Regions from separate parts of the Sporosarcina sp. P18a genome, predicted to be linked through region 2. Evidence: riboswitches for the same ligand, from Rfam matches in the RefSeq annotation. Region 2 holds a riboswitch; each other region holds the start of a gene.
What was found. A riboswitch is a leader RNA that binds a small molecule or an ion and turns the genes downstream of it on or off. The one in region 2 is predicted to bind thiamine pyrophosphate.
Positions count from the first base shown of each region.

Region 1: it holds a riboswitch for thiamine pyrophosphate, as region 2 does, so the genes downstream of both, CSV75_RS08390 (ABC transporter ATP-binding protein) here and tenA (thiaminase II) in region 2, are expected to answer to the same signal.
Region 3: it holds a riboswitch for thiamine pyrophosphate, as region 2 does, so the genes downstream of both, thiC (phosphomethylpyrimidine synthase ThiC) here and tenA (thiaminase II) in region 2, are expected to answer to the same signal.

Region 1 is NZ_PDYQ01000002.1:172,837-183,983, reverse strand. It holds gene CSV75_RS08420 (tetratricopeptide repeat protein) at 1-1,014, shown strand, start outside; gene CSV75_RS08410 (YARHG domain-containing protein) at 1,367-2,440, opposite strand; gene CSV75_RS08405 (S8 family peptidase) at 2,727-4,241, shown strand; gene CSV75_RS08400 (ABC transporter substrate-binding protein) at 4,309-5,349, opposite strand; gene CSV75_RS08395 (ABC transporter permease) at 5,346-6,089, opposite strand; gene CSV75_RS08390 (ABC transporter ATP-binding protein) at 6,095-6,865, opposite strand; TPP riboswitch at 6,950-7,047, opposite strand; gene CSV75_RS08385 (NAD(P)H-dependent oxidoreductase) at 7,326-7,934, opposite strand; gene CSV75_RS08380 (winged helix-turn-helix transcriptional regulator) at 8,079-8,429, shown strand; gene CSV75_RS08375 (TetR/AcrR family transcriptional regulator) at 8,604-9,173, shown strand; gene CSV75_RS08370 (YhgE/Pip domain-containing protein) at 9,213-11,147, shown strand, end outside.
Region 2 is NZ_PDYQ01000003.1:90,607-101,753, forward strand. It holds gene gerD (spore germination lipoprotein GerD) at 75-662, shown strand; gene CSV75_RS10055 (Mrp/NBP35 family ATP-binding protein) at 685-1,743, opposite strand; gene CSV75_RS10060 (N-acetylmuramoyl-L-alanine amidase) at 1,820-2,533, opposite strand; gene CSV75_RS10065 (rhodanese-like domain-containing protein) at 2,934-3,236, opposite strand; gene CSV75_RS10070 (hypothetical protein) at 3,315-3,905, opposite strand; gene hpaB (4-hydroxyphenylacetate 3-monooxygenase, oxygenase component) at 4,061-5,500, shown strand; gene CSV75_RS10080 (nitric oxide synthase oxygenase) at 5,583-6,680, shown strand; gene CSV75_RS10085 (DUF3889 domain-containing protein) at 6,724-7,086, opposite strand; gene tenA (thiaminase II) at 7,155-7,850, opposite strand; TPP riboswitch at 7,941-8,042, opposite strand; gene CSV75_RS10095 (YheE family protein) at 8,208-8,645, opposite strand; gene CSV75_RS10100 (urease accessory protein UreD) at 9,267-10,091, opposite strand; gene ureG (urease accessory protein UreG) at 10,084-10,704, opposite strand; gene CSV75_RS10110 (urease accessory protein UreF) at 10,742-11,147, opposite strand, start outside.
Region 3 is NZ_PDYQ01000001.1:596,426-607,572, reverse strand. It holds gene CSV75_RS03050 (2-oxoacid:acceptor oxidoreductase subunit alpha) at 1-1,406, opposite strand, end outside; gene CSV75_RS03045 (NAD(P)/FAD-dependent oxidoreductase) at 1,562-2,557, opposite strand; gene CSV75_RS03040 (cupin domain-containing protein) at 2,822-3,352, opposite strand; gene CSV75_RS03035 (response regulator transcription factor) at 3,577-4,071, shown strand; gene CSV75_RS03030 (calcium/sodium antiporter) at 4,203-5,156, opposite strand; TPP riboswitch at 5,533-5,650, shown strand; gene thiC (phosphomethylpyrimidine synthase ThiC) at 5,770-7,542, shown strand; gene CSV75_RS03020 (aldo/keto reductase) at 7,948-8,802, opposite strand; gene CSV75_RS03015 (autorepressor SdpR family transcription factor) at 9,219-9,476, opposite strand; gene CSV75_RS03010 (GMC family oxidoreductase) at 9,681-11,147, opposite strand, start outside.

The sequences.
Region 1 (11,147 bases), on a different contig from region 2:
AGCGAGGAGCTACATGCCGTCAAGTTACAACAAACGATTACCGACAATTGGGATAGGTATACGCAGATCATCGCTAAATATAACGATGCAGTATCGGAAATTCAGCTAGGATTTGGCGAAAAAGCGTTACATATCATAGATGACGCGATGCAACTAGCAGGAAAATTACCCATCCCAATTGAATTATATCGTATGAAAACGATCTTGTTGGCACGTTATGAAAGTGGCACATTATCTCGCTATACGGCGGGGTTACCTTTGTATGCGCTTGATGATCCGACAATTAAACGTGTCGTGGCGGCAGAACCTCCGCGTCCAGATATCCCACGACCGGTTCCAAAACCTAAGCGAAAGCGCAAGCTGAAAAGAGAGGCGGTAGTATTCCTTGCTAGTGTTGCGACTGTCCTGTTGGTATTCGTCGTCTGGTTACTAGCCAATCTCCTAGCACAACCTGAAACCGCTACGGAGTCGCCAACTACGGCACCGGTGGAAAAGCCTGTTATTTCGGAGAATGTGCCGAAGAAAGAAAAGCCGGTTGAAAAGGTAATCACAAAACCTGAAGAGGAAGCCACGCTTGAATTCGTTTCAAATGAAGCGGCAAAAACATATTATAATGAAGGCTACAGGCAATTTTTAAAAGAAGACTTCCCAGCAGCTGTTACGTATTTGGAATATGCTGTGCGTACGGAAGAAAGTGATTACTTCACGGATGATGCCTCGTACTTCCTAGCTTCGAGTTATTTGCGCGAGCAGAAATATGAAGATGTAGTGGAAATCGCGAAAGCTTTCCGTCAAGAACAAGATGTAAATTATCTGGAATCACCTTATCGAGAGGGTATCCGTCTTCAAGAAAGCCGCGCTTTGTGGCAGCTTGGCAAGGAGACTCAAGCTCTGTCGATTCTGGATGAATTGATTCATAAGTCGAATGAAGATTGGGTGACTTATGAAGCGAGGGCTATGAAGAAGTTGGTAGTGAATGGTGAGAGTGGGGAGGAAGAAGAGGCGGCTAGCTGAGGTGGCTTGGGGTCGGGCGGTTGTGTGTGAATACCGCGCTATTGTGTGGCCGCACCGCGCCAAAGTTAGGGCGGACCGCGCTATTGCGTGTCCGCACCGCGCCAAAGTTAGGGTGGACCGCGCTATTGCGTGTCCGCATCGCGCCAAAGTTGGGGCAGACCGCGCCATTGCGTGTCCAAACCGCGCTAAAGTCAGTGAATACCGCGCCATTGTGCGTCCGCACCGCGCCAAAGTCGGGGTAGACCGCGCAATTGTGCATCCACACCGCGCTATTCCCACGCCACCCCACCTAAACCACAAAAAAACAGGAGCAATCCACGAAGTCAACGAACTTCGCGGATTGCTCCTTCTGTTATTCCAGTGATTGAATCAACTCAATATTATGTTTTTCCCACTCGGTCATCTTTCCATCGAAGGATGGGTTCGGTTCGTACCAAGACTGTGAGCCGAAGTAGTCTTGCAGTTCTTTTGATTTGAATACATAGCCGTGACGAGCATAGATTTCATTGCGGGCTAAACGCAATTCTTCTTTTGACAATCCTTTGAGATCAGATGTGTCGAGGAACACGTCACCGCTATACGAGATGATGAACTGGTCGTTTGAATCGCCAGCTGGAACTTCTTTAATTACTTCTTTGACAATAACGGTTTCGACAGGTTCTTCCTTCACGACGTCGTTTTGTACGACTGGTAAATCATTGTCGGTTTCCACGTTGGTTTCGATGGCCAATTCTTTGATGGAATCAAAAGCGAGGTGAACCGATTGCTTCGCGCCGAATACGTTTGCTTGAATTTCTTCACGTACGCTTTCATCCTGTAAAGTTGTGGTCATTTTGATAGGGTAAATCCCTGCCATATACGGGCCGAATTCCGCTTGTTCATTACTTTTTTTGATATAGCCTATCTCTGTATCGTGGATCGATAGTACGGTTTCCTCCCCGATAGATTTCACTTTGAGAATATAGCCTTCTGGATTGATTGTATAATGGGGGAAGAGGCCGAATCGCTTTCCTGTTACATGCATAGTGAACATGCCTTCGTCGGTCTTTTCTTTTAAATTAGTTTCTATTACTTGAACGATAGAAGGGTTTTTTTCAACCAACGTAAGCAATGCTTGAATACTTTCTGCATTAATCGAGATACGACTATCTTTCGGCACAATCAATTCATGCAATGCGTCTTGATCTTGCTCAATCAGCGCTGAAATGAAGTGCTCAGTTGTTGCCTTTCGACCGTATTTAGTTTCCATAGCGTAATAGCTTGTAATCGCGGCTAGCACAATAACTAGTAATACAATCGGATACAATGGGGTTTTCAGTAACGACCGTTTTTTATTCAAATTGCGTGATACGAGAAACGCTTTGCAGTTTGTGCAGTACTCTTGCTGTTTTCTATTCAGTTCATTACATATCGGACATTTTTTCATGTGAATTCTCCTACTTCATGCTATGGTTCTATCTTTTGAATGCGAGTATAGATACCAATGTAGTGAAGATTATACTATGATTGACGGGATTATTCTAGATGTAAGGAAGTCTGTTGCATAAAGGAAGTAAGGCGCGGAATATGCAGGGAAGAGGATGTTTCAAAATTCGTTATGTAAAGTAGTCCTATCTAACGTATAGGATGTATGAAGATGGTAAATGGTGAGTTATAATGGTTTAAAAGATTCCCATATTGCTAAAGTGTGACAGGGAAGAAAAGAGGCGCGAATGAAAGGACAGCATCGTATATTTTTAATGGTATGTATTGGGTTGTTGGCGGTACTTGGATTTCAAGGGATCGTCAGTGCAGAAGCCGTTTCACATGAGTTATTGGTAGAGTATGAAGAAACTCGCCAGGCATTTTCGGTAGACGGAAACTTACCAGGTGTGGAAAGTCGTGAAAAAATCACAGACGAAGTGGAGTTATGGAGTTTTACAGATTCAGCTGAGATGTTATTCATGAAGGAACAACTTCTTGAAGATCCAAACGTCTTGCATGTTGAAACGAATCATGCGCGTTATTCGCATGTCCTATTCAACGATCCTATTCTTGTGAAGCAGTGGTGGATTCCACAAATGAAGCCGCAGTTGATGTGGTCTCGGGTGCAAGAGCAAAAGAAAAAGACTGTCGTAGCCGTCATTGATTCTGGTATTGATCTGTATCATGAAGACTTACAGGGGCGAATTCAGCCAGGCGGTTATAATTTCTACGCAGATAATTCGAACGTTCAGGACGTCAACGGTCATGGAACGGCTGTCGCGGGAGTCATTGCCTCTAGGGCTGGGAATAATCTAGGGGGAGTGGGAATTGCGGGAGGATATGAAACCAAAGTATTGCCGTTGAAAATCTCGCACCTGGACGGGCTTAGTAAAGTGTCGGATAGTATCAAGGCAATTGATTACGCCATCCTAAAGCAAGTCGATGTGATCAATATGAGTTACGGGGGTAGCCAATTTTCCCAATTCGAGGAAAAGGCGATTCAGCGTGCAGTGGAATCGGGAATCACGGTCGTTGCGTCTGCTGGAAACGATGCAACAAAGGGGAATTCCATCATGTTTCCCGCGTCTTATCCATCTGTCATTTCAGTTGGGGCAACGGAGAGAGATAATCAGCGCGCATCCTTTTCAAACTATAACTCTCATGTCAGCTTAGTTGCTCCAGGCGCGGCAATCTTTACAACTTCAATCAATAATAGCTATATATCAGTCAGTGGAACCTCTTTTTCAGGACCAATGGTAGCAGGTGCCGCGGCTTTAGTGAGGTCTTTGAAACCTGAAGCAACGCCTGCTGAGATTAGTCGGCTACTTGAAATGACAGCGACTGACTTAGGGGCGCCAGGTAAAGATATTTATTTCGGCGCGGGCTTAGTAAATTTAAAACAACTAAGTAACGCGTTGCCTGCTGTCACTACACCTACTCCACCGAATGAATTTATAGGTGATTTCCCAGAATTGAAAGTACTACCGAATAAAGTATTCACAATCAAATTTACGAGCGAATTGCCAATTGGAAAAGAGCAGGCTCCCTATATTTTTATTACCCGTAAGCCAAACAGTGCAGAACGTATCGAAAGTTTTACAGCGAGAGTGGATCCTATGAATAGTAAGCAATTATTCATTACACCAACTACAGAATGGCAGCCAGGTGTTCATTATTTACGTGTGGACCAAGGGCTGCAGAATAAAAATGGGATTGCGATGAAGAAGTCCTTTGCTGTGAAGTTTACCGTATATCCTAACTAATCACATACAATCGAAAAAGGCTATTACGATCAGTCATGGAGACTCTCGCAATAGCCTTTTGAGTAGTTTATTTCGTAATTTTAGAAAACATTTCATCCGTACTACTATCTAAAATCATATCGTCCACTTCAGGTTTCGTCTTGATCATTTCCATTTCATGGAGCCAGTCCCGTACTTCTTTCCAAGACGTTTCATCTAGCGCGCCAAATGCTTCACCATTTGTATCCATCTTAGGCAATAAAACATTCAAACTTTCCGTTTCGATTGCTTTGTCTAACGGGAAGTTTGCTTGATCTTGGTTGTTCAACAAGAGATCGAGTGCCTCTTCGGGCTGTTCTACCATAAATTCATATCCTTTTTGTGCTGCTCGCCAGAAAGCTTGGATTGCGTCTTGTTCCTTGTCCCATGTATCATCACTCGTCAATAACACGATTTCACTATAATTCGGCACGCCATAGTCTACTGGATTAAAGTAGCGCGTTTTGAATCCTTTTGAGTCCATGACAGGCACTTCGTGGTTAATAAATGTTCCTGTCACGGCATCGACGCGTTTTGAAACGAGTGAAGATTCCAGTTCAAATCCGACGTCGATCATATTCACCTTGTCATAATCGCCACCATCATTCGTCACCATCGTTTTAATCAACGATTCGTTCAGTGGAATTCCAGGATAGCCGATTGTTTTGCCTTCAAGATCTTTTGGTGATTGAATCGAGCTTTCTTCCAGCATGACGGTGTAGTTAAGCGGCTCACGCACGATGGAGGCAATCGCTTTAACCGGAATGTTTTCATTTGCTTGCGCTAAAATGACATCGGGTTGGTAATACAGTCCAAGTGTCACTTTTCCCGCTGCAGTCAAGTTCATTGGATCGGTCGGATTGGCAGGAAATTGAATGTCTACCTCCACGTTTTCTTCATTGAAATAGCCTTTTTCCTGCGCTACATATAGATAACTATGTACGGCATTCGGATACCAGTCGAGCATGATACTGACTTTTTTCATTTCAGTGTTCGGTGTCTCTTTTGGTTCTGTAGTGGGTGTATCATTCGTACATCCAGCTAGTAATAACAGAAGAAGCGTGATGCTAAGGAACAGACGTTTTTTCATTGATGATTCCTCCAGTGTAAAAAGTATTTTTCCAATACGACGACGAGTAAAAAGAAGATAATGCCTACTGCAGAAAGCAAGACGATCGGTGCGAATACAGCAGCACTGTCAAATTGCGTCATCATTCTTCTGCTGAAATACCCGAGTCCTGCCTGCGCGCCTAGCCATTCCCCAATAGCTGCACCGATTACGCTAAGTGTAACCGCCACTTTGAGCCCGGAGAAGAAAGATGGCAAAGCGGAAGGTAGGTCTAGTTTATAGAAGATATCTTTTGAAGATGCGCCCATTGTCCGCATTAATTCATGCAAGTTTTTATCCGAAGAGCGTAAGCCGTCGAAAACGCTGACGGTTATCGGGAAAAATGTGATCAGGACAGTGACCGCGACCTTACTCCAAATGCTGTAGCCGAACCACAAGACAAAAATCGGTGCGAGCGCAATGACAGGAATCGTTTGCGAAGCGATGAGAATAGGGTAAAACGCTTGCTCAATTGGCTTCTTGCTATACATCGCAATCGCCAATGTGGATCCGATGATGATCGAAATCGATAAGCCGATCAAAATAGTTAAAGCAGTCGGAGGTAAGTGGTGGATAAACAGCTCCGTTTTCAGCTCCCATAATCTGATCAGAATCGCTGAAGGGGACGGGAAGAGGAAGCTTTTGTCGTAAAGACGTGCTGCGATTTCCCATACGCCAAGTACGATTGCGACGAAAAATATCGACCAACTATACGAAGTCATTTTCTTCATAGCCGTTCCTCCGAACGAAGCTCGCTAATCAGTTGCTCTTTCAGTTCCATCAGTTCCGGTCGTGCCAAGTCCCGCGTCGTGCGTGGTCGGCTGAGAGGCACGATGACTTCGCGAATCGTCTGCACCGGTTTTTCAGCGAGTACAAAGATGCGATCGGATAGAAATAACGCTTCGTCGATATCATGCGTGATGAAGACGATGGTTTTATCGAGTTTCTGCCATTGATCGATGAGCCACTCTTGCATCGTCAGCCGCGTGATCGCATCCAGTGCGCTAAACGGCTCGTCCAATAATAAAATATTTGAGCCAGTCAGGATCGTTCGCAAAAAGGAAACACGTTGTCGCATCCCGCCGGATAAGTTTCCAGGGTAGGCGTTTTCTTCTCCTGCTAGTCCGAAGTCAGCTAGTAGTTGGATAATTTCATCGGAAGAAGGTTTGCGTCCTTGAAGCTCTACTGGTAATTGAACATTTTCTAGAATCGTTCGCCACGGCATGAGTAAGTCTTGCTGCGGCATATAGCCGACCTTGCCTAACCGCTCCATTGTCACTTCTCCATTTAATGAAATCTCTCCACTGTCAGGATTCTCAAGGCCAGTGACGAGTCGGAATAACGTGCTTTTACCATACCCGCTTGGTCCAATGATGCTAACGAACTCGCCTTCTTTAACGTGCCAGTCAACTTGATCGAAAATAACAGTTGGTTTCGAAGCTTTCGTTGCTTGATAATGAAAAGAGACATTCGTAAACTCTAAAACTTTATTCGTCATATTCTTACCACTTCTCATTTCTTCAAATAATTCACACAAAAAAACCACTTCTCTGTGCGAAGCGGTTGCATAGTACGGCCAAAATCCGTCATATGTCCACTTCCCTCCGCTAGCATTATCTAGTGCAGGTTCAAGGGTTAAGGCGAACGCCTTTCTCAGCAAAAGCACCCCTAGTGTTTATCCAACTCTTATCGTTACATAGTCTGAAAAGATAGTCAAGATAGTACTGGGGTAAATCCACATGACTAAAAAAGAGATAGACAGAGTTAGAGTATGAAATTTTTCAATTATGAGTTCGGTAAAATTAGTGGAGAAGTGATTGGGAGAGGGACTTAAACTAGTGGTAGCTACGATTAAGTAGATAAAGTAATAAAAAGCCACGTTTCTAAGAAAATAGAGCGTGGCTATTGTTCTTGATTAGTCAATACTTCTTCTAGTACTTCCGCTTTTAGAATACTTGTTACATACAATCTATTTTCTCTGTTAACGGGAAATGGGCTTGAATGGTATCATCCACTTGCTTTAACATCCCTGTATATGCTTCTTCATCAAGCCGTCCCACACTTCCAAATAGTAAATGATCCACAGGTTCAATTCCAGTGAAATCCCATATTCCAATGTCAGAAGTGAGTTTCAAAGCAGTGGTCATACCGATCTCATCATACACTTCATTGGGATGAGCATGCGTATTGATAATAAATCCTTTTTTACCTTTCAATAGCTTAATTGTCCCTTCTTCCCCAGAGGAATAAGCGAATCCATATGCAAATACTCGATCTACATACCCTTTAAGAATGGCTGGGAGACCCGTCCACCAAATGGGATAAATAAATGTAATTACGTCTGCTTCAGCAATAAATTCTTGCTCGATTTTTATATCTTCTGGAATAACACCTTGACTCATACTGATCAAATCCTCTGGTGTAAGGACTGGTTGAAAATTCAACTCATATAAATCACGCACTACCACTTCATGACCGTTCTTCTTTAGTGATTCAACGACTGTTTCTTTAATACTGTAGTTAAGACTTTTATTATCCGGGTGTGCATAAACAACTACATGTTTCATTTCGAATTCCTCCAATTTATACTAAATTTTTGTTTGCTTATGAAGCATAATTTTATAGTATAGTAGTAGGATTTATTTTGTAAGTAGTCACATTTTTATTACATAGTCACAAAAATGTGACCATTGAGCAAGGGAGGAATTGTAATGGAGCAAAGCGATGTGGGTCAACCACAAGAAGAAGTAAAAGAGTGGTGTCCGTTCATGGAGACCAAGGATATCATTTCGGGAAAGTGGAAAATGGTGATCTTATGGCATTTAAGCAGGAAGACCATAAGATTTAATGAACTTCAACGACTGCTACCTGGTATCTCAAAAGGTATATTGACACGTCAGCTGAGAGAGTTGGAAGCAGCTCAAATGATTCACAGAGAAGTATATAAAGTAGTTCCTCCAAAAGTAGAATACTCACTCTCATCTGTAGGTAAAAGTTTTATTCCAATACTAGACAGTATGACGGAGTGGGGGAAAGAATATAAGGAATTAACAAAAAGCTAACGCCCCTACTTCAAATGTACCCTATAACAGACCGGTGAGACGATCATACAAGTCAGTGAACTATGGCTTGTATGATCTTTTTTGTGCAATATCTTGCACTTTTTTATAAAAATATGTAATATAATGACTAATAGACCGAAATGGTATTCCGGTCATTTTAAAGGGAGTGTCTTCATGGATCGCAGAGAAGAAATCATTTTGGCGGCAGAAAAATCATTTTCGATGTTTGGCTATAAAGCGACGACGATGGATCAGGTAGCGAAGATTGCGAATGTAGGAAAGGGTACGATCTATACGTTTTTCTCAAATAAAGAGGAATTATTTCATTCAATTGTGTGGAAAATGGTTGAAGAAATGAAAGATATCTCTGAACGGACAGCTATTGAAGGAGCGTCTTTTCAAGAGAATGCCCATGCGCGTATTATGCAATTGCTGAAATTTCGCGAGACGCATCAGTTATTCATTAAACTGATAGAAGAAGAGAAAGAGTTGCGCACACCTGCTGTGGGGGATGTGTTAACTACTATTGAGAAGGAAATAGTGAATTTCATTGCTGGAAAGATCGATCGCGGTATCGCAAAAGGTGAATTGAAGCCATGTGATAGCGAGTTGATTGCATATCTTTTATTCAAATCTTATGTAGCACTAGTTAACGATTGGTCGAAAACGCATGACGACCAGCTGACGGAGAAGCAAATCACGGACGTGTTGAACAATACGATTTTCTCCAGTTTGTTAGTGTGACATGCGAATGACGGAATATAGAGTGAGGGTTTATACTAGATGAATAAAATTTGGTTCATAGTCAGACGGGATCTCCGGAATATCTTCAAGAATAAAGCTGCACTCATTGTCATTGCGGCCATTGCGTTTCTACCTTCCCTTTATGCTTGGATGAACATCCTCGCCTCGTGGGATCCCTACTCCAATACGAAAGGCGTAGAAGTTGCGGTCGTCAGTGAAGACGTAGGTGCGAAAATCGAGGATAAGGAATTCAATGTCGGGGATGAAGTGATCGTCTCGCTGACCAAGAACGACGATCTAGGCTGGCAATTCGTAACGAAAGATGAAGCGTTAAAAGGCGTGAAACATGGCGATTACTATGCTGCGATCATCATTCCGGAAGACTTCTCAGAGAATTTAAGCAGTATCGTAACCGATGATATTAAAAAGCCATCATTGGATTATTATATTAATGAAAAAATCAATGCAATTTCCCCGAAAGTAGCGGGCAAAGGTGCGTCTGCTATTGTAGAAAATATCGACAAAACATTCGTCGAACAAGCGAATGAAGCAGTCCTCAAGGTATTCAATAATCTCGGAGTAGAACTCGAAGGAAATCGAGTGAATATCGAAAAACTTCGGGATTTAATTTATCAATTGGAATATGACATTCCGGAAATTTATTCGAAATTACAGATGGTAGATAAAGGCTTGGATTTTGCCGATTCATCTATCGACCGCGTAGATGTCGTGCTGGACGATGTCAATGCCGTGCATGCCAATGCGAAAAAGTTGAATGCACGCTTGATCAGTAAGTTGCAAGAGAATGAAAAGGCTGTGGATCATACGTTGCGCGTCATTACGTCTAACCTGGAGAGTGCACAGACGGCATTTCGCAAAGTACCTAATTTGACGAGCGAGCTGTCAGGCAAAGGGGAAGACGTCGATCGTATTGTCGATTCGCTACGTGATAAGCAAGGCAAGTTGGAAGATACGAATGCGCGTTTAGATGATATTTACGATTATTTGAAAAAACAAGATCAGAACCTCAAAGACTCTACGAATATTAAAGAATTGCAAAGTACTTTGAATGATAGTGTCACAGATTTAAACCGTCTGAAAAAGAATTTGGAAACAATCATTTCCACTTTGCAGACTGGAACCAATCCGGCGACTGATTTAATTACGCAAACACAAGCGCTGTCTGACAAACTCGCTGAAGATATGGAAAAAATCAAAGGCAATTACGAAAATGTATTATCACCGCAAACTGAAAAGCTCATGAAGCAGTTGAATGAGCTTTCCGTAAATATTACGAGCTTATTGGATCGCGCGACAGAAGTAAACGGCAATGCACAGAAAGTCGTTCAAAGCTTAATCAGTAAGCGTGAATCTATTGACTTCAGTAAATACCAGGAGCAACTCGATACTATGTCTACTGCGATAGAAAGTCAGATTGGTAAAATGGATACAGTCGTTTCTGTATTAGAAGCGGCAAGTAAAGTGACGGGCAGTGACAAACTAGTTGGTCTGCAACAGAAATTCATCGCGCTACGAGATCAATTATCGTCGACCAAACAAGCCATCGATAAAGTGCAAGCCGCTATCAATAGAGGGGAGAAACCGAGCCTCGAGTTGTTGAATCAACTAAACGGACAGCTACAGGCAAGTCAGCAAAAGATTGTCGATGGACGCAATCAATTCGATGCGAATAGCCAAAAAGCAATTCAAGATGCTATGGAACAACTACAAACTTTCGATGAAGGACTTCGCGATCGGTTCAATGAACTTCAAGCCTCAAAAACAGAAATTGATGAGAAACTTGCTGGATTGCTAGAAACAGCGGAAGATCCCAAGGTGACAATTGGTGTACTTCAAACGATGGTCGGCCGAATCGATAACGGACTTACGGCAATTGGCTCCATCCAAAATGGATTAACGGATCTTGAGAAATTCATTAATTCGGATACACTGTCCAATGAAATCGAACGAATC
Region 2 (11,147 bases):
CATTGAACGATTCATGCATATTCCTCCTTATATTGTGAACAATAAATGAAAATACAAGTGGAAGGTTGAGTGGAATGAAAAAAATGGCAGTTCTTTTTCTATTCCTTCTATTTCTTACGGGTTGCAGCGGAAGTCATCAAGCAGCACCAAGCTATGATGAGATGAAAAAGATGATGACAGATGCAATCCAGACGGAAGACGGAAAAAAGGCACTCCGTAAATTGATGACTGATCCCGAGTTCAGGGAATTATTAGTACTTGAACAACCAGAAGTCAAACAGAGCATTGAGAATGTATTGCTTTCTAAAGAAGGAGAACGCTTTTGGAAAACGGCTTTTGAAGATCCTAAATTTACTGAATCCATTGCAAAGAGCATGAAAAAACAACAAGCAGATATCATGAAAGATTTGATGACTGATGCTTCTTTTCAAAAGGAATTGGAGAAGTTTTTTGGTCAACCTGACATGATGAAACAAATGGAGAACATCGTGAATTCCGCAACGTTGAAGAAGGAGATGGAGAAGGCCATAGAAGATACAATTAACAGCCCTTTAATGCAGGCGAAGTGGCAAGAACTCATCATGAAGGCTGGTAAAGGCGCTACGGGGGGATCTTCCAAGGATGGTGGTAAAGGACAAAAAACAGACGAAGAAGGAAAATAATTCTTTCTTCGTCTGTTACTCATTATTTTTTCGTTTTTTTGATTACTGTATCGGCAACGTCTAAATAGATTTTCCCTATCGGATGATCTTCCGCATAAACGGAAGGTGCAAAGTCCGTTTCGTTCCAGTCAGGTTGACCAAGTGGGATTTGGCCTAATAATTCTGTACGAAGTTCTTCAGAAAGACGAACACCGCCCCCTTGACCAAAGACATATTCTCTCTCGCCCGTTGCTTCCGATGCGAACCAAGACATATTTTCAATCACACCGAGTAGTTCATGTTCAGTCTGTAATGCCATCGCTCCCGCACGCGCTGCAACGAATGCCGCAGTTGGGTGTGGAGTAGTCACAACAATTTCTTTGGATGCCGGAATCATTTGGTGAATATCAAGCGCTACGTCACCTGTTCCAGGTGGTAAGTCGAGCAACAAGTAATCCAATTCGCCCCAGTCTACGTCACGGAAAAATTGATCCAACACTTTTCCAAGCATAGGTCCACGCCATACAACAGGTGCGTTATCTTCAACAAAGAAGCCCATTGAAATCACTTTTACGCCAAAACGTTCCACTGGCATGATACGATCTTCTCGGACTTCAGGCATTGCTGTAATCCCCATCATATCCGGAACACTGAATCCATAAATATCTGCATCGATTAAACCAACTTTTTTGCCACGTCTTGCTAAGGCTACTGCTAAGTTGACGGAGACAGTAGATTTCCCAACGCCACCTTTACCAGATGCAATCGAAATAAATTCAATATTGGATACAGGGGATAAGATATCTTGTGTTTCCGCTTCGGTAACTGTACCACGGAATTGCTCTAATACTTCTTTAGGCAACTCTTCAAATCGTATGCCTACAGAGTCTGCTCCTGCACCTTTCAACACTTCTACTATTTTTGATTGTAGCGTCAATTGCTCTCCGGTATTCACTTTCGCAATCGCGATTTTAACACTGACGTGTTCTTTCTCAGGTTTAATGGTGACACCCACAATACCATTCGTTTCTGCCAATGTTTTATGTAAAAACGGATCTTCCAATGCGCCAATCAATTCACGGACTTGTTGTTCATTAATCACATGTAACACTCCTTACTGAATTCATTCACTCCTTTTTAGTATATCATATTCCCTATTCACCCAACCGTCATATGCATTATTGCTCTTCAGCAAGTTGATATTTTACAATTCCATCTACAATCGCCGCGGCTACTTTTTTCTGGTACGATTTATTTGCCAACAACTTTCTTTCTTCCGGATTGGACAGGAAGCCCGTTTCTACTAATACAGCTGGAACCGGCACTTTTTTCAACAAGTAGACTCCTGTGATTTTCATCGCTTCCCGTTCGGTATTTTTCAACTGATCACGCAGTTCGTATTGGATGGACGTCGCTAGTTGCTTACCATCTGGGTGGCCGCCTGGATGATAAAATACTTGCGCCCCTCTCCAACGTTCTTCTGGAATCGCGTTAACGTGTACGCTGATAAACATGTCCGGCTTCGATTCTACTGCCATGCTTTCACGTAGTTTTAAGTCTGCAAACTTTCTGCTTCTCAATGAAGTAAACTTCTCGGATGGTGCATGTTCCGCAACTGCATCGCCGTTTTTCTCCCTAGTCATTTCAACAGTTGCTCCTTTTTTCTTCAATAGTTTACTTACTTCATGAGAAATGTTTAACGTAATATCTTTTTCAATGAGTTCACCTGCCGAAGCACCTCCGTCTTCCCCACCATGTCCAGGATCAATGAGAATGCTTACCCCACCGAGTTCTGAGGGCAGAAAAAAGCCACGATCGGATGCTTTGACGCCGTATAACACTCCACCTAATGAGAAAATGATTAGCATCACTGCCACAAGCCACTTTTTCATACAGACACCGCCTTTTTCTTTCACTATACGCTTGGACTTTTCAGGTTATGTCTATCTAGTACATGACTAGAAGTTTAGAGTAGATAATAGATTGGATAACAGGCGGCTACGAATTGGTATCTGCGAGGGCAAAGGCATCGTTGCACTAAGCTTAGGAAAATTATCAGGACTTCAATCCGATCTAGCTGATACCTTCTTCTCCCACCTCCCTTATACTTCTTTCCCTACATTAGAACTGTGAGATCCGTTAGCGAATAGCGTTTCTTTGGGAATACAGGCAAAGCGTTAAGCGTGTGTATTCCATGGAGTTAGCAAACGCTACTCCGTACGGATGAAAGTGCGCACAAAAAAGCCGTCGCAAGAAGTTTTTCACTTCTTACGACAGCTTTAGATTCGTGTATTATTTTGTTTGGCCTTCCCACGCTAGCATTCCGCCTACCATGTTTGTTACATCAAAGCCTTCGTCAGCCATAAGCTCTTGCGCACGGCCGCTTCTTCCGCCTGAACGGCAAACGAGAATGTAAGGTATTTCAGCATTCAAGTCATGCATTTCGACTGGCAGATTACCGAGGGCGATGTGTTCTGCGCCTGGAATCATACCTTCCGCTACCTCGTCATCCTCGCGTACATCGATGATATTCAATTCTTTACCACTTTCTAGTTGCTCTTGTACTTCTTTTGCAGTTAATTCTTTTAAAGTCATGAGTGATATCCTCCAAAGTGTTTAATGTACCCTTATTCTATCTTGCTAGGTTGAGCATTGTCTATTTAAATGAACTAATTAGTATTGCTGTAATTCTTTCGTAGTATGTCCACGGTTTTCCCATAATCTAGTCGTATCCGCTACTGCGACAATCGCAGGGATATAGCGCTCGGATTCTTTAATAGGCAGCTCCAGACGGGATATAAATGAGGACAGTTCCATCATGAAGTCACCGCCACTTACTTGCAAATTAAATACCAGTTCCGAGACTATTGCGTCTACATCCAATTGATCACCGAAATCCTCTTTTAACATATTTTTCACTAGTAATTGCTCGGGCGTTTCTTGTACATACTCCTCGTCAATGAAACACAATAATTCTTCTCTTACAGGTATATAATACGGCTTTCTAGCTGCGTTTTGTCTTAGGTTGTCCTTCTCGGCTTCTTCGATTGTCGCTTCAGCTACAAATTCGTTTGATTCAATATAGACGAAGCTCTCCTCTAGTTTCTCTTTCACTCGCTTAGTTTGCAAAAACCTTTCCACTTCATCCAATGAAATCTTCTCTTCATTTTGATCATTGTAAATCTCCATTACTTTTTCAATAGGCACAATCCCATATAGGTTTGTGCACGCCACAATATACTTCATTACCATTTCTTTATTCAATATACACACGCCTTTCGCTGATCTGGATACATTCCCTATGTACTCTTTCTGTATTGTATCAAAACTATTACCTATTGTTCTGCCTGAGAACATTTTGATCATCCTTGAAGGTTTCATAATATACTATACCAACTAGAAAATTCAGGAGGAATGGTATGGGTGCTATAAATGGCAACGAGTTTGTGCGTAGAATAAATGAGCAGGACGCGGAGATTTGGCTAGATGGACAGCAATTAAAAGGACCTATTTCTAAACATCCAGCCTTTAAAGGGCTTATTGAAACAAAGGCTTCTCTGTATGATTTACAATTATCACCTTCACATAAGGCTCGCATGACATACGCCTCACCAGTCACAAACGACCCAATTGGACTTTCTTACTTACAACCGAAAACCAAAATGGATTTGCAGAAACGAAGAGTTATGACAGAAGAATGGGCAAGACTTTCCTGTGGCTTACTTGGTAGAAGCCCAGATTACCTCAATACGGTGATCATGAGCTTTGCCTCTTCTTCCCCTCACTTGCTCGGCAAAGAAAACTGTTTTCCAGAACATATTCAAGCGCTTTATGAACGAGCACGAGAAGAAGATCTATCTTTTACTCATACCTTTATTACACCGCAGGTCAACCGATCGCAGAATGCCTTTAATACGTCAGATGAACCGATCTCTGCGAAGATTGTAGGCAAGACATCTGCAGGGCTCATCATTAAAGGAGCAAAGCTACTAGCCACACAGGGCGGCGTGACGGATGAAGTGTTGGTGTTCAGCACGCCTTCATTTCTTGGGGATCCTGATGAAGCTTTCGCCTTTTCCATTCCTTCCAGTACAGAAGGTTTACGTTTTCTTTGCAGGGAATCATTTGTAGGTGGGAATTCTACGTTTAATTACCCACTGAGTTCACGGTTTGAAGAGATGGATGCTATAGTTGTTTTCGATAATGTTCTCGTCCCATGGAAGCGTGTATTCTTTCATCACAATAAGGAAGTAGCTTCAGAATTTTTCTCAATGAGTTCATTTCATCCATTTGCTACCCATCAAGTCATTACGAGACAGATCGTCAAGACGGAGTTCATGTTAAATTTGGCAGAGCAACTCGTCCAAACGATTAATATAGCGGAATATCTCCACATTCAAGAGAAATTGTCTGAAATAATTATAGGGCTCGAAACGATGAAAGCCTTGCGAGATAAATCCGAAGCCGATGCATTACCCGATCAATGGGGTTATATGTGTCCAAGTGCGATACCACTTCAAATAGCTAGCAATATTTTCCCCAAAGTCTATCCGCGTTTTAGTGAAATCATTCAGCTAATTGGAGCGAGTGGAATGGTTGCGCTACCTACCGATAAGGATTTCCATTCGGCTATTCAACCTGATCTCACAAAGTACCTACAAGGTGCTACGAAAACCGCGTTAGAACGTGTACAACTATTTCGATTGGCTTGGGATTTGACGATGAGTTCGTTCGGCACAAGACAAACGCAATATGAACGGTATTTCTTCGGTGATCCAGTTCGCTTATCAGGTCATCTATACCGATCCTATCCAAAAGACGCAGGACAAGAAATGATACACCGGTTACTCTCAGATTAAATGAAAAGTCAGTAATTTGCCGAAATTATGTCAGCTCATCGTATTTGCCAGATGCTACACTTTGTATATGGAGTTGATGATTATGGTGCTATCTGTAAATAGAATTAAGCTATTTCAAGAAGCAGTCCGGTTTATTCACAGTTGTTATGACGAACTAGGACTTTCTCAAGAAGAACAAATCAAGCGCGTGAAGGAAATTGAAGAAGAGATTATCCAAACGGGAACGTACACCCATACAGAATCCGAACTGATACAAGGCGCGAAAATGGCTTGGCGAAACAGTAATCACTGTATCGGCCGATTGTTGTGGGAAACATTGGAGGTATTTGACGAACGACAAGTCACTACTGCTGAAGTAGCATTTGAAAAATTGAAGCATCACGTGGATTATGCAACGAATGATGGAGATATTCGCTCAACGATTACAGTCTTCGCTCCGCGAGCGCAAGATAAAGACCCCCTAAGGATCTGGAATCATCAATTAGTTCGTTATGCTGGATACAAGGAAGGTCCCACAATCATTGGTGACTCTACATCCATTGAAATGACTAAGTTATGTGAAAGCCTTGGTTGGCAAGGAGCCAAAACACCTTTTGATGTATTACCGCTTGTCATTCAAGAGTATGGGAAATTTCCGCGGCTTTTTGAATTGCCAAAGTCGTCAGTAAAAGAGGTACCTATCAGTCATCCCGAAATCAAAGGAATTTCTGAGTTGCACACAAAATGGTATGCTGTTCCGATCATTTCCAATATGCGTCTTGATATCGGTGGAATTGAATATCCCATGGCACCATTTAACGGCTGGTATATGGGTACGGAAATTGGAGCGCGTAATCTTGCAGATGCGGATCGTTATAATCTTTTGCCGTCTGTCGCCAAACTGATGGGGCTCAACACAAAATCCAATCGATCTCTTTGGATAGACAAAGCACTTGTAGAGTTGAATATAGCCGTTCTACATTCCTATCAGCAAGAAGGCGTCACACTTGTTGATCATCATACCGCAGCTAAACAATTCAAATCGTTCGAAAAGAAAGAGCAAAGTGCAGGAAGAAAAGTGACAGGTAACTGGGTATGGCTCATTCCACCACTATCACCCGCCGCTACCCATGTCTATCACAAACGGTTTGCCAATGACATTATAACTCCCAATTTCTTTTATCAAAAAGATCCCGAATAAACCAACGCCCCTGCACCATGTTATATGGTCTAGGGGCATTGGCTTATTGAACAGGTATTTCTTGAAAGTTAATGCGAATAAATTGACCCGTTTCAGCTGAATATGTGACAGTCACTATCACACCGAATTCTCGTTCTTCCTCTTTTAACCAAAGCTGAAACTTTTCCACACTCGTCACGTTCTTTGAGTCGGTTGCGATATGCAAATAATCCTTGATTTCTGCACGAGGATATTTGAGCATCGTTTGCTTGATCGCAAGCCTCGACCACTTAGCGTATGCCGGTACTTCTACCTTACTAAGAGTGGCAACCGGCGCCTCGCTAGTGCCCGTCGCGCTTGTCATTATCATCCCAAGCGCAAAGATTATTTTCGCAAAGATAGCACGCACCTCCTTTTGGAATAGCATGCGCTGTTTATATCCATTCAATTCTAATTAATAACATTCAACTTAAATAGTCGCACGTTTTTTTTATATTAATTTGTAATCATCTGTCCTTCATGCATACCGGGCCACATTTGCTTCGTGTAGGCCATGTCCCAGAACATATACTCATATCGAGTCGTATTAAGGAAGATCTCCTCTAACCTCACTAATTCTGATTCAGGCTTGCCTCCTGCAGTTTCATCCATTAATTCTAAGCACCAAGTAGCCAACTCGCCAAAGTCTTCCGATGAATACATGCGAATCCAGTCACCATACAATGGATGTTCCAGCGCACCAGGCAATTCCGAAAGCTCTTTGCCAATCTCCCAGTAGCTCCACGCACACGGCAATAATGCAGCGACAACTTCCGCTAGAGAGCCGTTTTGACTTACATGTAGCATATAGTGCGTGTACGCTAGAACAATTGGAGACGGCTGAGCATTCTCGAGCTCTTCCTCGGTAATGCCAAAGCGTGCTGCATATTGACGGTGAAGTTCCATTTCAGTGTGTAGTGTACCGTTAAGCAATGCAGCAAATTTACCCATCGTCTCTACATCCGTAGCCTTCATCGTGCCCACAGCAAACACTTTCGCGTAGTCAATTAAATACAAATAGTCTTGCACCATATAAAAACGAAACTTCTCCTGATCCAACAGACCATTTCCAATCTCCTGTACAAACGGGTGACTATGATTCTGTCTCCAAATCGGTAATGTCTTCTCTAATAAACGTTCTGTAAACTTCATGTATACTCTCCCCTTTTTCGTAATAAATGAAAAAGCCACTTCTTGACTAGAAGTGGCGGAGAGACATCACAGAGCACAGAAATAAGCTAAGTAACATCTGCACCACTTCCTTACGCCGGTATGAACCGGATCAAGTTAAAGGGTTAAAGCATATGCTTCTCTCAGCTCCACAGAGCACCCCTAGCGGTAACAACTATTTCATTTGTATATTCTATTGTAGACTTACTTTATCAGAAAGGTCAAACGAATTGAGATTACACGTAGCCTACATACAACACAGCAATTGGCAGCAGACCTTAAATTGGTCTTACTCAATCGAATACGTTTATTCCACAAACTTCACGCAGTGTCAGTTTGTTATTCTAGATGTTCTTTTAGCTTTTTCTCAACATCTTCTTCTATTTTTTTTACGCGCTCTTCTTCTAGTTTACGTCGTGGTTTAGGATGATACCATTCAATTTTCCCATTAATGAATGTACCTTTAAATTCTTCGCCTTGAATCTTCAATTTAAATGACTGAAGTGGTCGAGTTTGACTTCCGCTATTCGATTGTTCGATCTCAATATTATCCGCTTCATTTCGAATCCCTTGCTCGGATAAAAGTTCCAAAACTTTATCCTCTATAGCAATTACTTCCTCTTCGCCAACATCATGTTTGGGATGTGGATTAAGCCATTGAATTTTACCGTCATGATAGTCACCTTTATAATTACGACCTTCTAAGATGAGCTTAAACTGAATTCGCTCGTACTGCCTGTCTTCAAAAACTTTTTCTGCTTCAAAGTCATCTACCACAGGGAACACCTCCAAAAATAGTATAAAGCCTCTTTTTATAAAATGGCTCATCTTACGTTATCCATAACTACTAATTCAAGCCTTCTAGCCTGAAGTTTAATTACCCATCATTCCTGCTCACGTATAAATCCTTTAAAAAAATTTAAACTCTAATATAACTTAGCAATAGGTTGTTGTCAAATCCATTAATATTCTACTATGCTTTATATCATTCGAATATACGGTCCAAACACCGTAAATCGTAGCGAACTTACTCCCCGTACACTCTATTACATCTTCACTCACTACCAGGCAGAAGATCAACTTCACACATGTGTCACAACTTTATTGCAGCCTTTAATAATTACCGTGAGTGTTGAACCAATACACGCAAAGACTGCTATACATTCTATTGACTTGACGGACATGGTTAATCCTATGAAGGACACACCACGTATGTATAATAATACCCCATTTTTTGTGTTTCAATCATTTGAACAGTGACATAGTTGTTTGAACAAACTACATAATATATTCGGAATAACTTAGCTCTCTTTATTACTTTCCGTACATATTAATTTCTGCAGTACTAGCATAACGGACAGAAAATGCCCAACAACTCATTGAATTGTCGGGCCATTTCTAGTACTTCCTTAAAAAACTTGGTTTCGTTTGATTCCATTCTTCGCTAATTACGTGGTGGCAGACTGAAATAATTCGCTCTATGACTTGTGTATAGTTTGCCAAGATGCGTATAGTGAAGCCAGGAACGGCAAGCTTAGACAATCCGAATGCAAATTCTCCAGCCTCTTGTTGAAGAGTTTCATATAATCGATCCAATAGAGCATCATTCGTTTTTTCTCCAACGACAATTAAGGAACCCAAATGTGTGTATCCTTCCATAAAGCCTAACTCATTCATATTTTGTGACGCTGGATGAAGTTTTATATGGTCAAAGACAACAAGTTGACCTCCCATATAAATCTCGGTTTTCAAACGGAGCATGTCATAGCTGAATTTTTCTCCTTCCGGCGACCAGCCCGGAGTCAATATTTCGGCATACAGCAAAGTTGCTCCTTTTTCCATGTATATACTATTTTTCTGATAGCAACTGGCATCTTTGTATGCAATAAGCGCATCCGGTAAGTACTCTAGATAACTATCTTTTTTCATACGAATGACTGTCTCTTGATATACTTGCTCGGTCGGTGTTCTATATACTTTCGTCGCTGACTGGGTCGTCAACGTCAGCATCGCTCGTTCACCAAGGGTGACTTTCATTTGATACCGATCCCCATCTAAATAGCCACCGCCAGGATTCAATAAATAATAGCATGGATAACTATTCTTATTAAAATAGACAGGACGCATCACTTTAAATGCACCTTGAAAGTAAACACTTTTCGCCACGGAGCGTCCTTGTCGATTTTCCATGACGAGGTCAAGAACACCTGTCCATTCAGACATCTTGTCCTAGTCCTTTTAACAAAGCGTGTTTTCTGATCCATTCAACCACTTCATCTAGTCCTTGATCATCTTTTAAATTGGTGAAAAAGAAAGGTTTATTTCCTCTAAATACTTTTGTGTCGGACTCCATTACTTCAAGACTCGCCCCGACATATGGCGCTAAATCTGTTTTGTTAATAATAAACAAATCAGATTTAATCATTCCTTGTCCACCTTTGCGCGGGATTTTTTCACCTTGCGCTACGTCAATTATATATATAGAAAAGTCTACGAGTTCTGGACTGAACGTAGCCGCTAGGTTATCACCGCCACTCTCTACAAAAATCAACTCGAGGTCGGAATGTTTTTCTTTCAATTCATTAATCGCAGCGAAATTCATCGAAGCATCTTCACGAATTGCCGTATGTGGACAGCCTCCTGTTTCCACACCGACAATACGGTCTTCCGGAAGAATACCGTTCGCAACTAAGAATTTGGCATCTTCTTTCGTATATATATCATTGGTAATAACCGCCATACTCACTTCGCCATCTAATGCGCGTGTAATTTTTTCAACGAGCATGGTTTTTCCCGCACCAACTGGTCCGCCGACACCTATTTTAATTGGTCCCATTCTAAGCACATCCTTATTATCAATTTCATTACATTCATTACGAACTAAAAATACGTATCCCGACACGTTCATGTTGCATTTGTGAAAGCTCGAGGCCTGGCGATACAACGCCAAACTCTTCTTCGTCTAATTCCATTATTTTGTCTGTCGTTTGCTGAAGTTGTTGTTGAAAAGTGTAAATGATTTTCTGTCCAGCAGTTTGTCCAAGCGGGATTGCCCGTACAGCATTTTGCACAAGACTAACAACCGTCGAGTATAAGTAATATAAAACCGTTGTATTCTTTTCTACTTGAAGATGATGTCCGATCATCGTAAAAACAATGGCTGGATGGCCAAAAGCTTGTTTATCACGAATTTTTTGGGCGTAAGTAGTTAACACAGGTATTTTGTAAATGGCTTCTGCAATGTTTAACATCCTATCACCCATACGCTGTGTACCATCA
Region 3 (11,147 bases), on a different contig from region 2:
ATTGGATTTGGGAATCGTTCTGTCAAGTCGGATAATTTACGCATTCTTTTATCCATTTGTTGTTTACGATTACTTGCAGTTTCATTTGGTCTACCTGTTTCGTCATGCTCGACACCAGTTACATGATGAATGCCACCTTTCACCCCTGGAATCACACGTGCAGAGACACCATCTTCTGTTACTTCATAGCGTTTAAAATAGTCCTTTTCTTCCGTTTGTTCAATATCTATTGTAATTAACTTCCCCCGTCGAATGTGTACTTTATCAAAATCAAAAGGTTCTACGGTTTGTTTCGCTAACGAAAGCTGTAAATCGGACAATAAAATAACAGGGCACTGGTACTCATCTGCAATATTAAATGCTTCTATCGTATCGTAAAAAGCCTCTTCAGCTGTACTTGGAGCAATGACAACCTTTGGAATTTCTCCATGATTCCCATAGATCATCGCCATTAAATCAGACTGTTCTTGCTTTGTCGGTAATCCAGTAGATGGTCCACCACGCTGTGTATCAACAACAACAAGAGGTGTTTCGGTCATGCCGGAAAGACCAATCGCTTCCATCATTAATGATAATCCAGGTCCAGATGAAGCAGTGAAAGAACGAGCACCCGCATAATTAGAACCGATTGCCATTGTCACAGCGGCAATTTCATCTTCTGTTTGAATGACTGTCCCACCGACTCTTGGAAGCTTTTTAATTAAATACTCCATAATATCAGAGGCTGGTGTGATTGGATAAGCGGGCATAAAGCGAACCCCTGCTGTCAAAGCCCCTAGCCCAATCGCATCATTACCAATCATAAACATACGTTTATGAGTACCTTCAGCCTTTGCAAGAAATAAAATTGAGGCTTTTTCTCCAAGGCTATTTTGCATATAGATATACCCTTCTTGAATAGCCTCCATATTTTTCTGAACCATATCTCCGCCTTTTCTATTAAATATCTCTTCGATAACAACAGAGAAATCCTCAACCTCCAAATTCATAACGGCACAAGTAGCACCGATCGCTACCATATTTTTCATCAAAGAAGTGCCGAGGTCGGAAGCGATATCAGTAAATGGAACAGGATATAGTTCAGCCTTCGAGTCTTCCGGCTTCACTGGTTTAAATTTCGTATCAGCAATGATAACACCTTTTTCATGTAATTCATGATAGTTTAGATCAATCGTTTCTTGATCGAATGCAAGAAGTATGTCTAAATTATCGGCAACTGCCTGGACTTTTTCAGTACTAACGCGAATTTTATTGTTCGTATGACCACCTTTAATTCTAGATGAAAAGTGGCGATATCCATATAAATAAAAACCGAGCCGGTTCAGAGTTTTGGAGAAAATCTCACCCGTACTTTCAATTCCTTCCCCTTGCTGTCCTCCCACTTTCCACGAAAGATCTGTTTTCATGAAATCTGCCCCTTTTAGCACGGTTACTGTTAAAATCATATAAGTTAACATTCAACCGCTGATTTTTGTCGATAAAATTACGATAGATAGCAATTCGGACAGTAAGCCGATAGTTATAGCCAAAATAACTTCAACATATATATTATCGTAAAACTTTATGCAAAGATTGCCGTACTATGTTTCGGTTGTAAACGTACATTCGGGTCAATGTACTGCTTTGCATTACTAACTGCGACCGGTGCCTCACCGAATCCGGTGGCAATCAGTTTTACTTTCCCTTCATACGTTGCAATGTCACCCACAGCATAAATGCCAGGAATGTTCGTTTCCATTTTATTGTTAACGATTATGCAGTTTTTCTCAATCTCCAATCCCCAATCTTTAATTGGACCGAGTGCGGAAACGAATCCATAGTTGACGATAAAGTCATCGACATCAATCACTTCACAGTTTTCAGTTTTAGGCTCTTCGATGACGATTTGTTTAATACCACCTTCATCTCCGATCAGTTCAGACGGAACATAAGGGGTTTTGATTTCCACACTGGATTTTTTCAAATTTTCCACGCTATGTTCGTGAGCGCGGAATTTATCGCGTCGATGGATGATGGTAACTTTTTTCGCAATCGGTTCGAGCATCAATGCCCAGTCGACCGCCGAGTCTCCCCCGCCACATACTGCCACTTCTTTATCCGTAAACCTATTTAAGTTGTCAATGAAATAATGAAGGTTTTTCCCTTCGAATTGCTCCGCGCCTTCAATCCCTAAGCGACGAGCTGCAAATGCTCCGTTCCCTGCCGTAATAATGATCGTCTTTGAAAAATGAATTTCTTGATTCGTTTGGAGTTTAAAAATCCCGTCTTCTTGACTTTCCACCGTTTGTACAGCTTGCTCCAAGCAGATTGTCGTTGGGAACATATTCACTTGTTCCTTTAAATTATCGATCAATTCTTGGGCACGGACTTTCGGCAATCCAGCAATATCGTAAATATACTTTTCCGGATAGAGTACTGACAACTGGCCACCTAACTGAGGTAAACTTTCTATAATCTTCACACTAGCTTCCCGCATTCCTCCATAGAATGCAGTAAACAACCCAGCAGGGCCACCTCCAATTATTGTGATGTCGTATACTTTCTCATCGATTTTCATTTTAAATTCCTCACTTTCCTTCGATTGATGTCGATGCACCTCTACCGTTAAGTAAAATATGAAACTATGTAATCAATTACGCCGAGGCGTAATTGCATCCAGATTAAGAACGCAAGTCATCTAGAGTTTGGATGACCTGCTAAACTGGATAATTAAAGCGCTATCATTTTGTCACTTTTAGAGATGAAAGTCTTCTATGGTAGACGCCTCTACATTCTGTGCAAAAATATTTTTTGATTGAAGATCAGTTGATCCATCGATAAATTAGCGGTCTGCCTGCGCAACAATCGCTTCTCTTTCTTTCGCACGCTCAATGCGAATCTTTTCAAGTTCGCTGCCTTCTGGATAAGTCGGTAGTTGTGGTTTTGCCGCACCTAGCATAACAAGCATCATCGCATCTTCTTTTCCATCGTTGCGGATACCACGCTGAATGCCAGGTGGTACGCTGACACAGTCGCGCTTATTCATTTTTATCTCATACTCTTTTCCTTCATACTCTAAAAGGACCGTCATTTCACCTTCCAAAATGAAGAACACTTCTTCTACGTCTGAGTGTAAGTGCAATGGACCAATTGAACCAGCTGGTAAAACCATCGTGCTTAATGTGAAGTTGTTTGCTTCAATTACATTTGAATCTTTGTTTGCTGTTGCACCACGTCCAATATAGCGCATTTGTGCACGGCGATATCTCGGATCTAATTCTTCTTGGAACTTTAAAACGTTCCAGTCCAACTTTCTATCTCCCAATCTCGCAATATATTTCTTTTCAAAATCCTCTACTGTTGTGAACTCCATGTTTTCTTCCTCCCTATTTTTAGACCTCTTGACGAAAACGCTTATTCAAAGAAGTCCCCTGTTTTATATAGAAAACAATGTTTCTATATGGTCATATCATACTTCTAAATAAATTCATTGTCAACACAAAATTTCAAATCTTCTAATAATTAACTTGGTGATTAATGAGATGCTATGAAAAGATCGAACATTATCCGAAGATTGTGTGACGGCATTTGTGGCTAGTGAATCCGTTTGAAACCGCAGTTATTCACTTGGATGGAGGATGTACATCTCGTGCTGCTCGATCCGACAAATCAGATATTGTGAAAGGACTCGACCAAGGTGCGGATGATTATATTACGAAACCATTTGACGAACGCGAACTCACAGCAAGAGTGCGTGTGGCATTACGGCGTACAGAGGGTGAAAATCAACCAAAGGCTATTCAGGAAGGCCCATTTACTCTTGACTTGGAGTCCTATTCCATCCTATATGACACGCATGAAGTTCGACTTACGTTAAAGGAATTCTATATCATAGAAGCGATGATGAACCGGCCAAATCGGACGTTCACACGGGAAGACTTGCTTCAAGTAGCTTGGGAATATGACACGTATACAGAAGTTCGGACAGTCGATTCTCATATTCGAAATCTACGGGATAAATTGTGGAAATCCAATTTTCCTATTGAAGAGATTTTGGTGACGGTTTGGGGGATCGGGTATAAGTGGAGATAACACGGACCCCTCTAATCACACCATGCCATAAAGTCAGAAAAGGCAACTTTCCACGAATGGAAAATTGCCTTTTCTTTATGAAATCAAGCGCTTCTTTCATATAAAGAAGCAGACCATCAGCAAATTATTACTCAATTACGCAAAATAACATACACAAGATACACGACGTATGCTACAGCTAACATCAGACCTTCACGCTTACCAATTTTGAAACCAGTTCTTGCAAACAGTAACAATACTAAGGTCAATACTAGCATAATGACAACGTCAATAAATACTTTATCGTTCACTGCGATCGGCGTAATGACAGAGGAAGCCCCGAGAACAAACAGGATGTTAAAAATATTGCTCCCGACGATGTTCCCCAAAGCGATTTCACTTTCTTTTTTCAAAGCCGCTGAAATCGACGTAACCAATTCAGGTAGAGAGGTACCGATGGCGATGATCGTAAGACCGACCAATGTTTCACTCATGCCAAGAGAATAAGCAATCTTCGTAGCATGATCGACGACCAAATCCCCTCCGAAAATAATCGCCGCCAGCCCGACTAGCGTAATGAAGATATTCTTCCCCCACTTCACATTCTCAGTAGCTTGTGTAAGCGTGGAATTTTGACGGCTTCGAAGCCCAAGTTCAATCACATAGTACATAAAGATCGAGAGGAATAGCAAGAAAATCATTCCATCACTGCGCGTGAGCACATTGCTACTGAAGCCTTGCAGTGCCATATCACTCATCAACACCAACATGACAATACCTGCCAGTAAAGTGAACGGAATTTCTTTCCGAATGGTTTCGCTCTGTACTTTCAATGGAAACAGGAATGCTGCTATTCCGACCACGATGGTGATGTTGAAAATATTACTTCCCACTACGTTCCCCACTGCGACGTCTGCATTTCCACCCATCGCTGCAATAATACTGACCGTCGCTTCTGGTGAGCTAGTTCCGAGCGCTACAATGGTTAGCCCGATCAAAATAGGGGGAATTTGCAGTAGCCTTGCAATATTTGAAGAGCCATCTACGAAATAATCGGCTCCTTTTATTAATAATATAAATCCAATTATTAATAAAATATAGGACATTTATTGATTACCTCCTCCAAGGGAATGAAATTTCTAGTCGATAAAATATTTTGTCCAATTACTGCACATATGATGCGACTTGTTACATTCACAATGACCCATAACACCATAGGAATTTGATTTTATATACCCATAGGTTTCATTGTTCTCAATCGCTAATATTTTATACGACGTCAGCTCCACTACAACGATCTTTCCTTCTTTGTTTATCACTTTTGATTATCTCACGTCATCACTGCTAATGCATCCTTCAAGTCATACAAAGATATTCATTTCTCATTAGAATCTACTTTTTTGAGTTATGGAAATCAAAAGTATACTAACTCTTTAAAAACAGCTAATTATATGGTAGACTATTCCTGTTCACACAATTTAATACTATAACTAGGGGTGTCCAACGTTATTGGACTGAGATGGAATGATAGTACACGCATTCCGGACTCTTTGGACCTGATCTGGCTCGTACCAGCGTAGGGAAGTTTTCATTTTATCAGCGACGCGTATTTTTGCGTTTTGAAGACCAGGTCCTATCTACGGAACTGGTCTTTTTTGTTGCCGATTCCCTTTACTTGAATCGAGTCATGGTCAAACCTCAAAAGGAGACGATGACAAAATGCAAGAGAAGAAAGAAGAAATCTATATCCATGAATGCTTTCCAGCAAGTCGAAAGGTTTACGTACAAGGAAGTCGTCCAGACATACTTGTACCGATGCGCGAAATTGAGCTATCACCCACTGTAACTGATCAAGGCGAAATACCGAATGAACCTTTTCGTGTCTACGATACAAGCGGTAAATATACGGAAACTGGTTATACAGTTGATATTAAAAAAGGACTGCCGAACATCAAGAAGAACTGGATAGTAGAACGAAATGACGTGGAAGAATATGAAGGCAGACAAGTAAAGCCGCGGGATAACGGGTATCGTTCAATGGAACAAATGCAAAATGATGCAGAATTTCCATTGTTGAAACGCAAACCATTACGAGCAAAAAGTGGCATGAATGTTACACAAATGCATTATGCACGCAAAGGAATCATTACACCTGAGATGGAGTTCATTGCTATTCGTGAAAATATAACGCCAGAACTTGTACGGGATGAAGTCGCAAGGGGCCGAGCCATTATCCCGTCGAATATTAACCACCCTGAAGCGGAACCGATGATTATCGGCAGTAAATTCCATGTGAAAATTAATGCGAATATTGGTAATTCTGCTGTCTCTTCATCCATTGCTGAAGAAGTGGAAAAGATGACCTGGGCTACACGTTGGGGTGCAGATAATATCATGGATTTATCAACGGGAAAGAATATCCATACAACACGCGAATGGATTATCCGCAACTCGCCTGTCCCAGTGGGAACGGTTCCGTTATATCAAGCGTTGGAAAAAGTAAACGGCAAAGTGGAGGATCTCTCATGGGAAGTATTCCGTGACACTTTGATTGAGCAGGCCGAGCAAGGTGTCAGTTACTTTACAATCCATGCAGGTGTTCTACTTCGTTATATTCCCATGACGATTAATCGTGTGACTGGCATTGTCTCACGAGGTGGTTCTATTATGGCCCAGTGGTGTATGTTGCATCATACAGAAAGTTTCCTCTACACACACTTTGAAGATATATGTGAAATCATGAAACAATACGATATTGCTTTTTCATTAGGAGACGGATTACGTCCAGGATCTATCGCGGATGCCAATGACGAGGCGCAATTCGCTGAACTTGCAACACTTGGAGAACTAACGAAAATTGCTTGGTCCCATGATGTGCAAGTCATGGTAGAAGGTCCTGGACATGTGCCTATGCATTTAATCAAGGAAAACATGGACAAGCAAATGGAGATTTGTCAAGAAGCCCCTTTCTATACACTCGGTCCTTTGACGACAGATATTGCTCCTGCCTATGACCATATCACTTCTGCTATTGGTGCGGCTATGATCGGTTGGTTCGGGACCGCGATGTTATGCTATGTAACGCCTAAAGAGCATCTCGGTCTCCCGAATAAAGAAGATGTGCGTGAAGGCGTCATCACGTATAAAATTGCAGCACATGCAGCTGATTTAGCAAAAGGTCATCCCGACGCATACAAACGTGACGATGCATTGTCAAAAGCCCGTTTCGAATTCCGTTGGAGAGATCAATTTAATTTAAGTCTGGATCCTGAACGCGCGATGGAATACCATGATGAAACATTGCCGGCTGAAGGGGCAAAGGTCGCCCACTTCTGTTCAATGTGCGGGCCGAAGTTTTGCAGTATGCGTATTTCGCACGACATTAGAAAATATGCGGATGAAAATAGTTTAGAAGAGAAGCTTGCAATGGAAAGTGGCATGAAAGAGAAAGCTGAAGAATTCAAAAAATCCGGTGCTGAAATCTATCTTTAATGAGGAGTGAATTGAGTGATGACAACTGAACAGTTAATTCATCAGATTACTGTAAAACGTCGAAATCTTCATCAATTAGAAGAACAGTTGGCACTCTTGCAAGCACAATGTATACACGAATATACCGAAACCTTCACCTATAGGAAATGCTTGAAATGCTTGAAAATAGAGAGTGTTCATTATTAATAGATGTTCTGCCATTCAAAAAGGGCCATTGTGTTCTTTGTGTTTCCTAGAAAAATTGTTGGTGCAATAAAAACAACAAAACCCACCTCGCCACTTTATAATGTGGATCGAGGTGGGTCATTTTTTTGATGGGGATTTATATTAATTTCATTAGAAATTCAAAGTCTGGTACGCTGATTATACGATTGAAGGTATCCGGATTATTAAACTTATTAATATTTAATCAAACTCTTCATATTCGTTCGGATGCTGTCCTTCTACTCTTCCCGCTTCACCTTTATCCAAGGAATCAATTTGTCTAATGTCTTCTTCGGTTAATTCAAAATCGAATACATCAAGGTTTGCTTTTTGATGATCATAAGAAGATGATTTCACGACGGTTAAGACTTCATTCTGTAAGTTCCAACGAATAATAATCTGCGCGGGTTCTTTATTGTATTTTTTAGCGATGGATACAATTGTTTCATTCTCTAACACGTCGTTTAATTTGCGCCCTAAAGGACTCCATGCCTCCGTTACAATACCGCGACTTTTATTGTATTCCACTAGTTCGTTGTTAGTAAAATACGGATGGCGTTCAATTTGATTGGTAGCCGGTGTTACACCTGTTTCTTCAATGATCCGCTCCAGATGCTCTGGTAAAAAATTAGATACACCTATCGTCTTAATCAGTCCAAATTTCTGCGCATCGACTAACGCTTGCCATGCTTCTACGTATCGATCTTGTTTTGGAAGCGGCCAATGAATCAAGTATTTATCAAAGTAATCGATTCCGATACGATACAATGACTCTTGAATCATAAGAATTGCTCGTTCGTAATCATGTGAAGCACCAGGAAGTTTGGAACTTATTATCAATTCTTCTCTAGGTACAGATGAACGCCGAATCGCTTCCCCTACCATTCCTTCATTATTATAATTCGTTGATGTGTCAATCAGTCTGTATCCCGCTTCGATTGCTGTTAGTGTACTGACGACACCTTGCGCACCTTTTACTTTTACGGTTCCAAAACCAATTGAAGGAAGGCTCGTTCGATCATTCAATCGCATCGTTTGTACATTTAATTGATCCATTTTTATCTTACTCCTTTTTAATAGTACACTCTTCTAGTGGTGGAAACATGATTTCATCGGACATGTATACCGCTCATCTTATCCTTGTAAATTCCCTTACTGAAAGTTAATTAAACATTCTTTTCTGTTTGAAAAAAAGCACTTGTGTCTGCAATAAATATGAATGGTTGAACATCCACATTCTTTACTGGCTCAAGTGCACTTTTTATTTTTCCTTAAACAATCGATATAGCATAAAACAGAATAACAAACAAAATTTAATTTTGTTTGTCCTTGTAGTATATAGAGAATGAAAGTAACATCACTCTAGTCTCAATACCTTACTCACGCTTCTCTATCTTCTATCTATAGCTCATAACTTTAGTACATAGCTATGTATTCATTAGTTCAAGGGAAAGTAATTTCTCACAACATATTTATTTATTCAATTTTATCATCCATACGAGCAAATCTTGCAGAACCGTTGTGTGGAGAGTGTAGTAAATATATTGACCTTTTTTCTCAGAACTGACAAGACCCGCATTACGCAAGATGTTTAAATGGTTTGAAATGCTCGGCTTACTCATCTCGAATTCTTCATGTATTTCACTGGCAGTTAAAGAACCTTTTTCACTGAGTAGCGTTAGTATTTGTCTTCTTGTTTCATCATTTAGGGCTTTAAAAACTTCATTCAAATTGAGTCTCTCCTTTCGCTTGAGATATTTAGTCGTTTGTCTAATTAGATATTTATCTAATTATATACTATTTGAAGTGATTAAAAAAGCACCTGTTTTGAAAACAACTATGAATGGTTTAACACTCATGTTTGTTTTCACACAGGCACTCCTTAATGAAATATATACATCACGTTTGACGGCCTCATGCGCTCTTTTAATTTGTCATGGTATTTCACCGTAGTTCATACGATCTTGTCTCACTAAGTGTTCAGCAATGTTTCCGCCAATGAAGAAAGCTGGCGCCGACGTATTGCCATCCGAAACAAACGGTGCAATGGAATCATCTGCAACAATCAAATCCTTTACACCGTATACTTCACCAGTAGCATTCACTACACCATTTTCTTCATTCGGTGCCATTCGTAGCGTGCCTTGTATATGATGTGTTGGACCCAAGTTTTCGTGAATGAACAATTCCAGTTTGTTATCGTCATGAATGGTTTCCAGTGTAGGTGTAACGAGTTGATAGTGCGAATCTATATTTGATAGTTCTTTTGCAATATTTTTAATGTATACTCTGTAAATATTTTTTATAGTTTCTAGGTCGGAGCGTTTATTCAAAAAGTCAGCATCGGCAAGTGCAATCTTTAAAGGATCTCCATTTTGGATTCTAACAGATCCTCGGCTCTTTGGTTCCAATAAAATAATGACGATGCTTAACATTCCGCCAGTGCCGATTTGGCCAATTAGCTGCACACCACGACGGTTGGGGTCAGCACCGGGTGTTGGATCTGGTAAGAAGGCTCCACCTGTATACAGCGCAAAGGGATCAGCATCTGGGAGTGCTTTGTCATTCGGATTCGTTGTAAAGGTGGTAGTGTTAACTGGATGGGTAGTCATGTTCTTTCCCACATTCGCGTTATGATGAACGACGGGAATACCGGCTTTATTGAGTGAATCCGACGGTCCGATTCCAGAAAGCAGTAATAGTTGAGGGCTATTTATTCCTGCCGACACAATGACTTTTTTACGAGCATATGCGTAATAACATTTTCCTTCCTTAAGAAATTCAACACCTATTGCCCGCCTTTCATTATCAAAAATCACACGCTGAACCGTTGAATTATAAGATACTAATAATCTTCTTCCATTTACTCCTTCACCATTTTCAGTCATAACATCCGATGAAAGAAAAGCCGTATCCGCACTTTCTCGTTGACCATAGGGGGTCTGGTAAAGCTGCCACCTCGTAAAGAGGCCAAGTGGTGTATTGGGATCGTTATAATCTAAAATTCTTTTGAAACCAGTGGCTTTTTCCATCGCTGTAACTAATTTTTCAGCCATGGTGGTTGGATTAGCAGGAGCCTGCCTGATATCCAACTGCCCGTTATATCCTCTCGCATTTGGATTTTCCGTTTGGCCATTGTAGTTTTCTAGTTGTGAAAATTGATAGGTCTGTTGTTCAGGTGACCAAAGTGGACCTAGGAGGTTTTCCCATTGTTTCATATTCGCCTGTGATGGCCTTACATACTGGTTATTGTTAATGGAGGATCCGCCACCCAATGTTCGTCCTCCCGTCCAATCAAATGACCTTCCGTTTACATTTTTCTGGGGGACACTTTTTCCTTGCCAGAAGTATTGCGGGAAAAAGTCGTCAGTGAGAATAGATGGCAGCGCAAACAATGAATC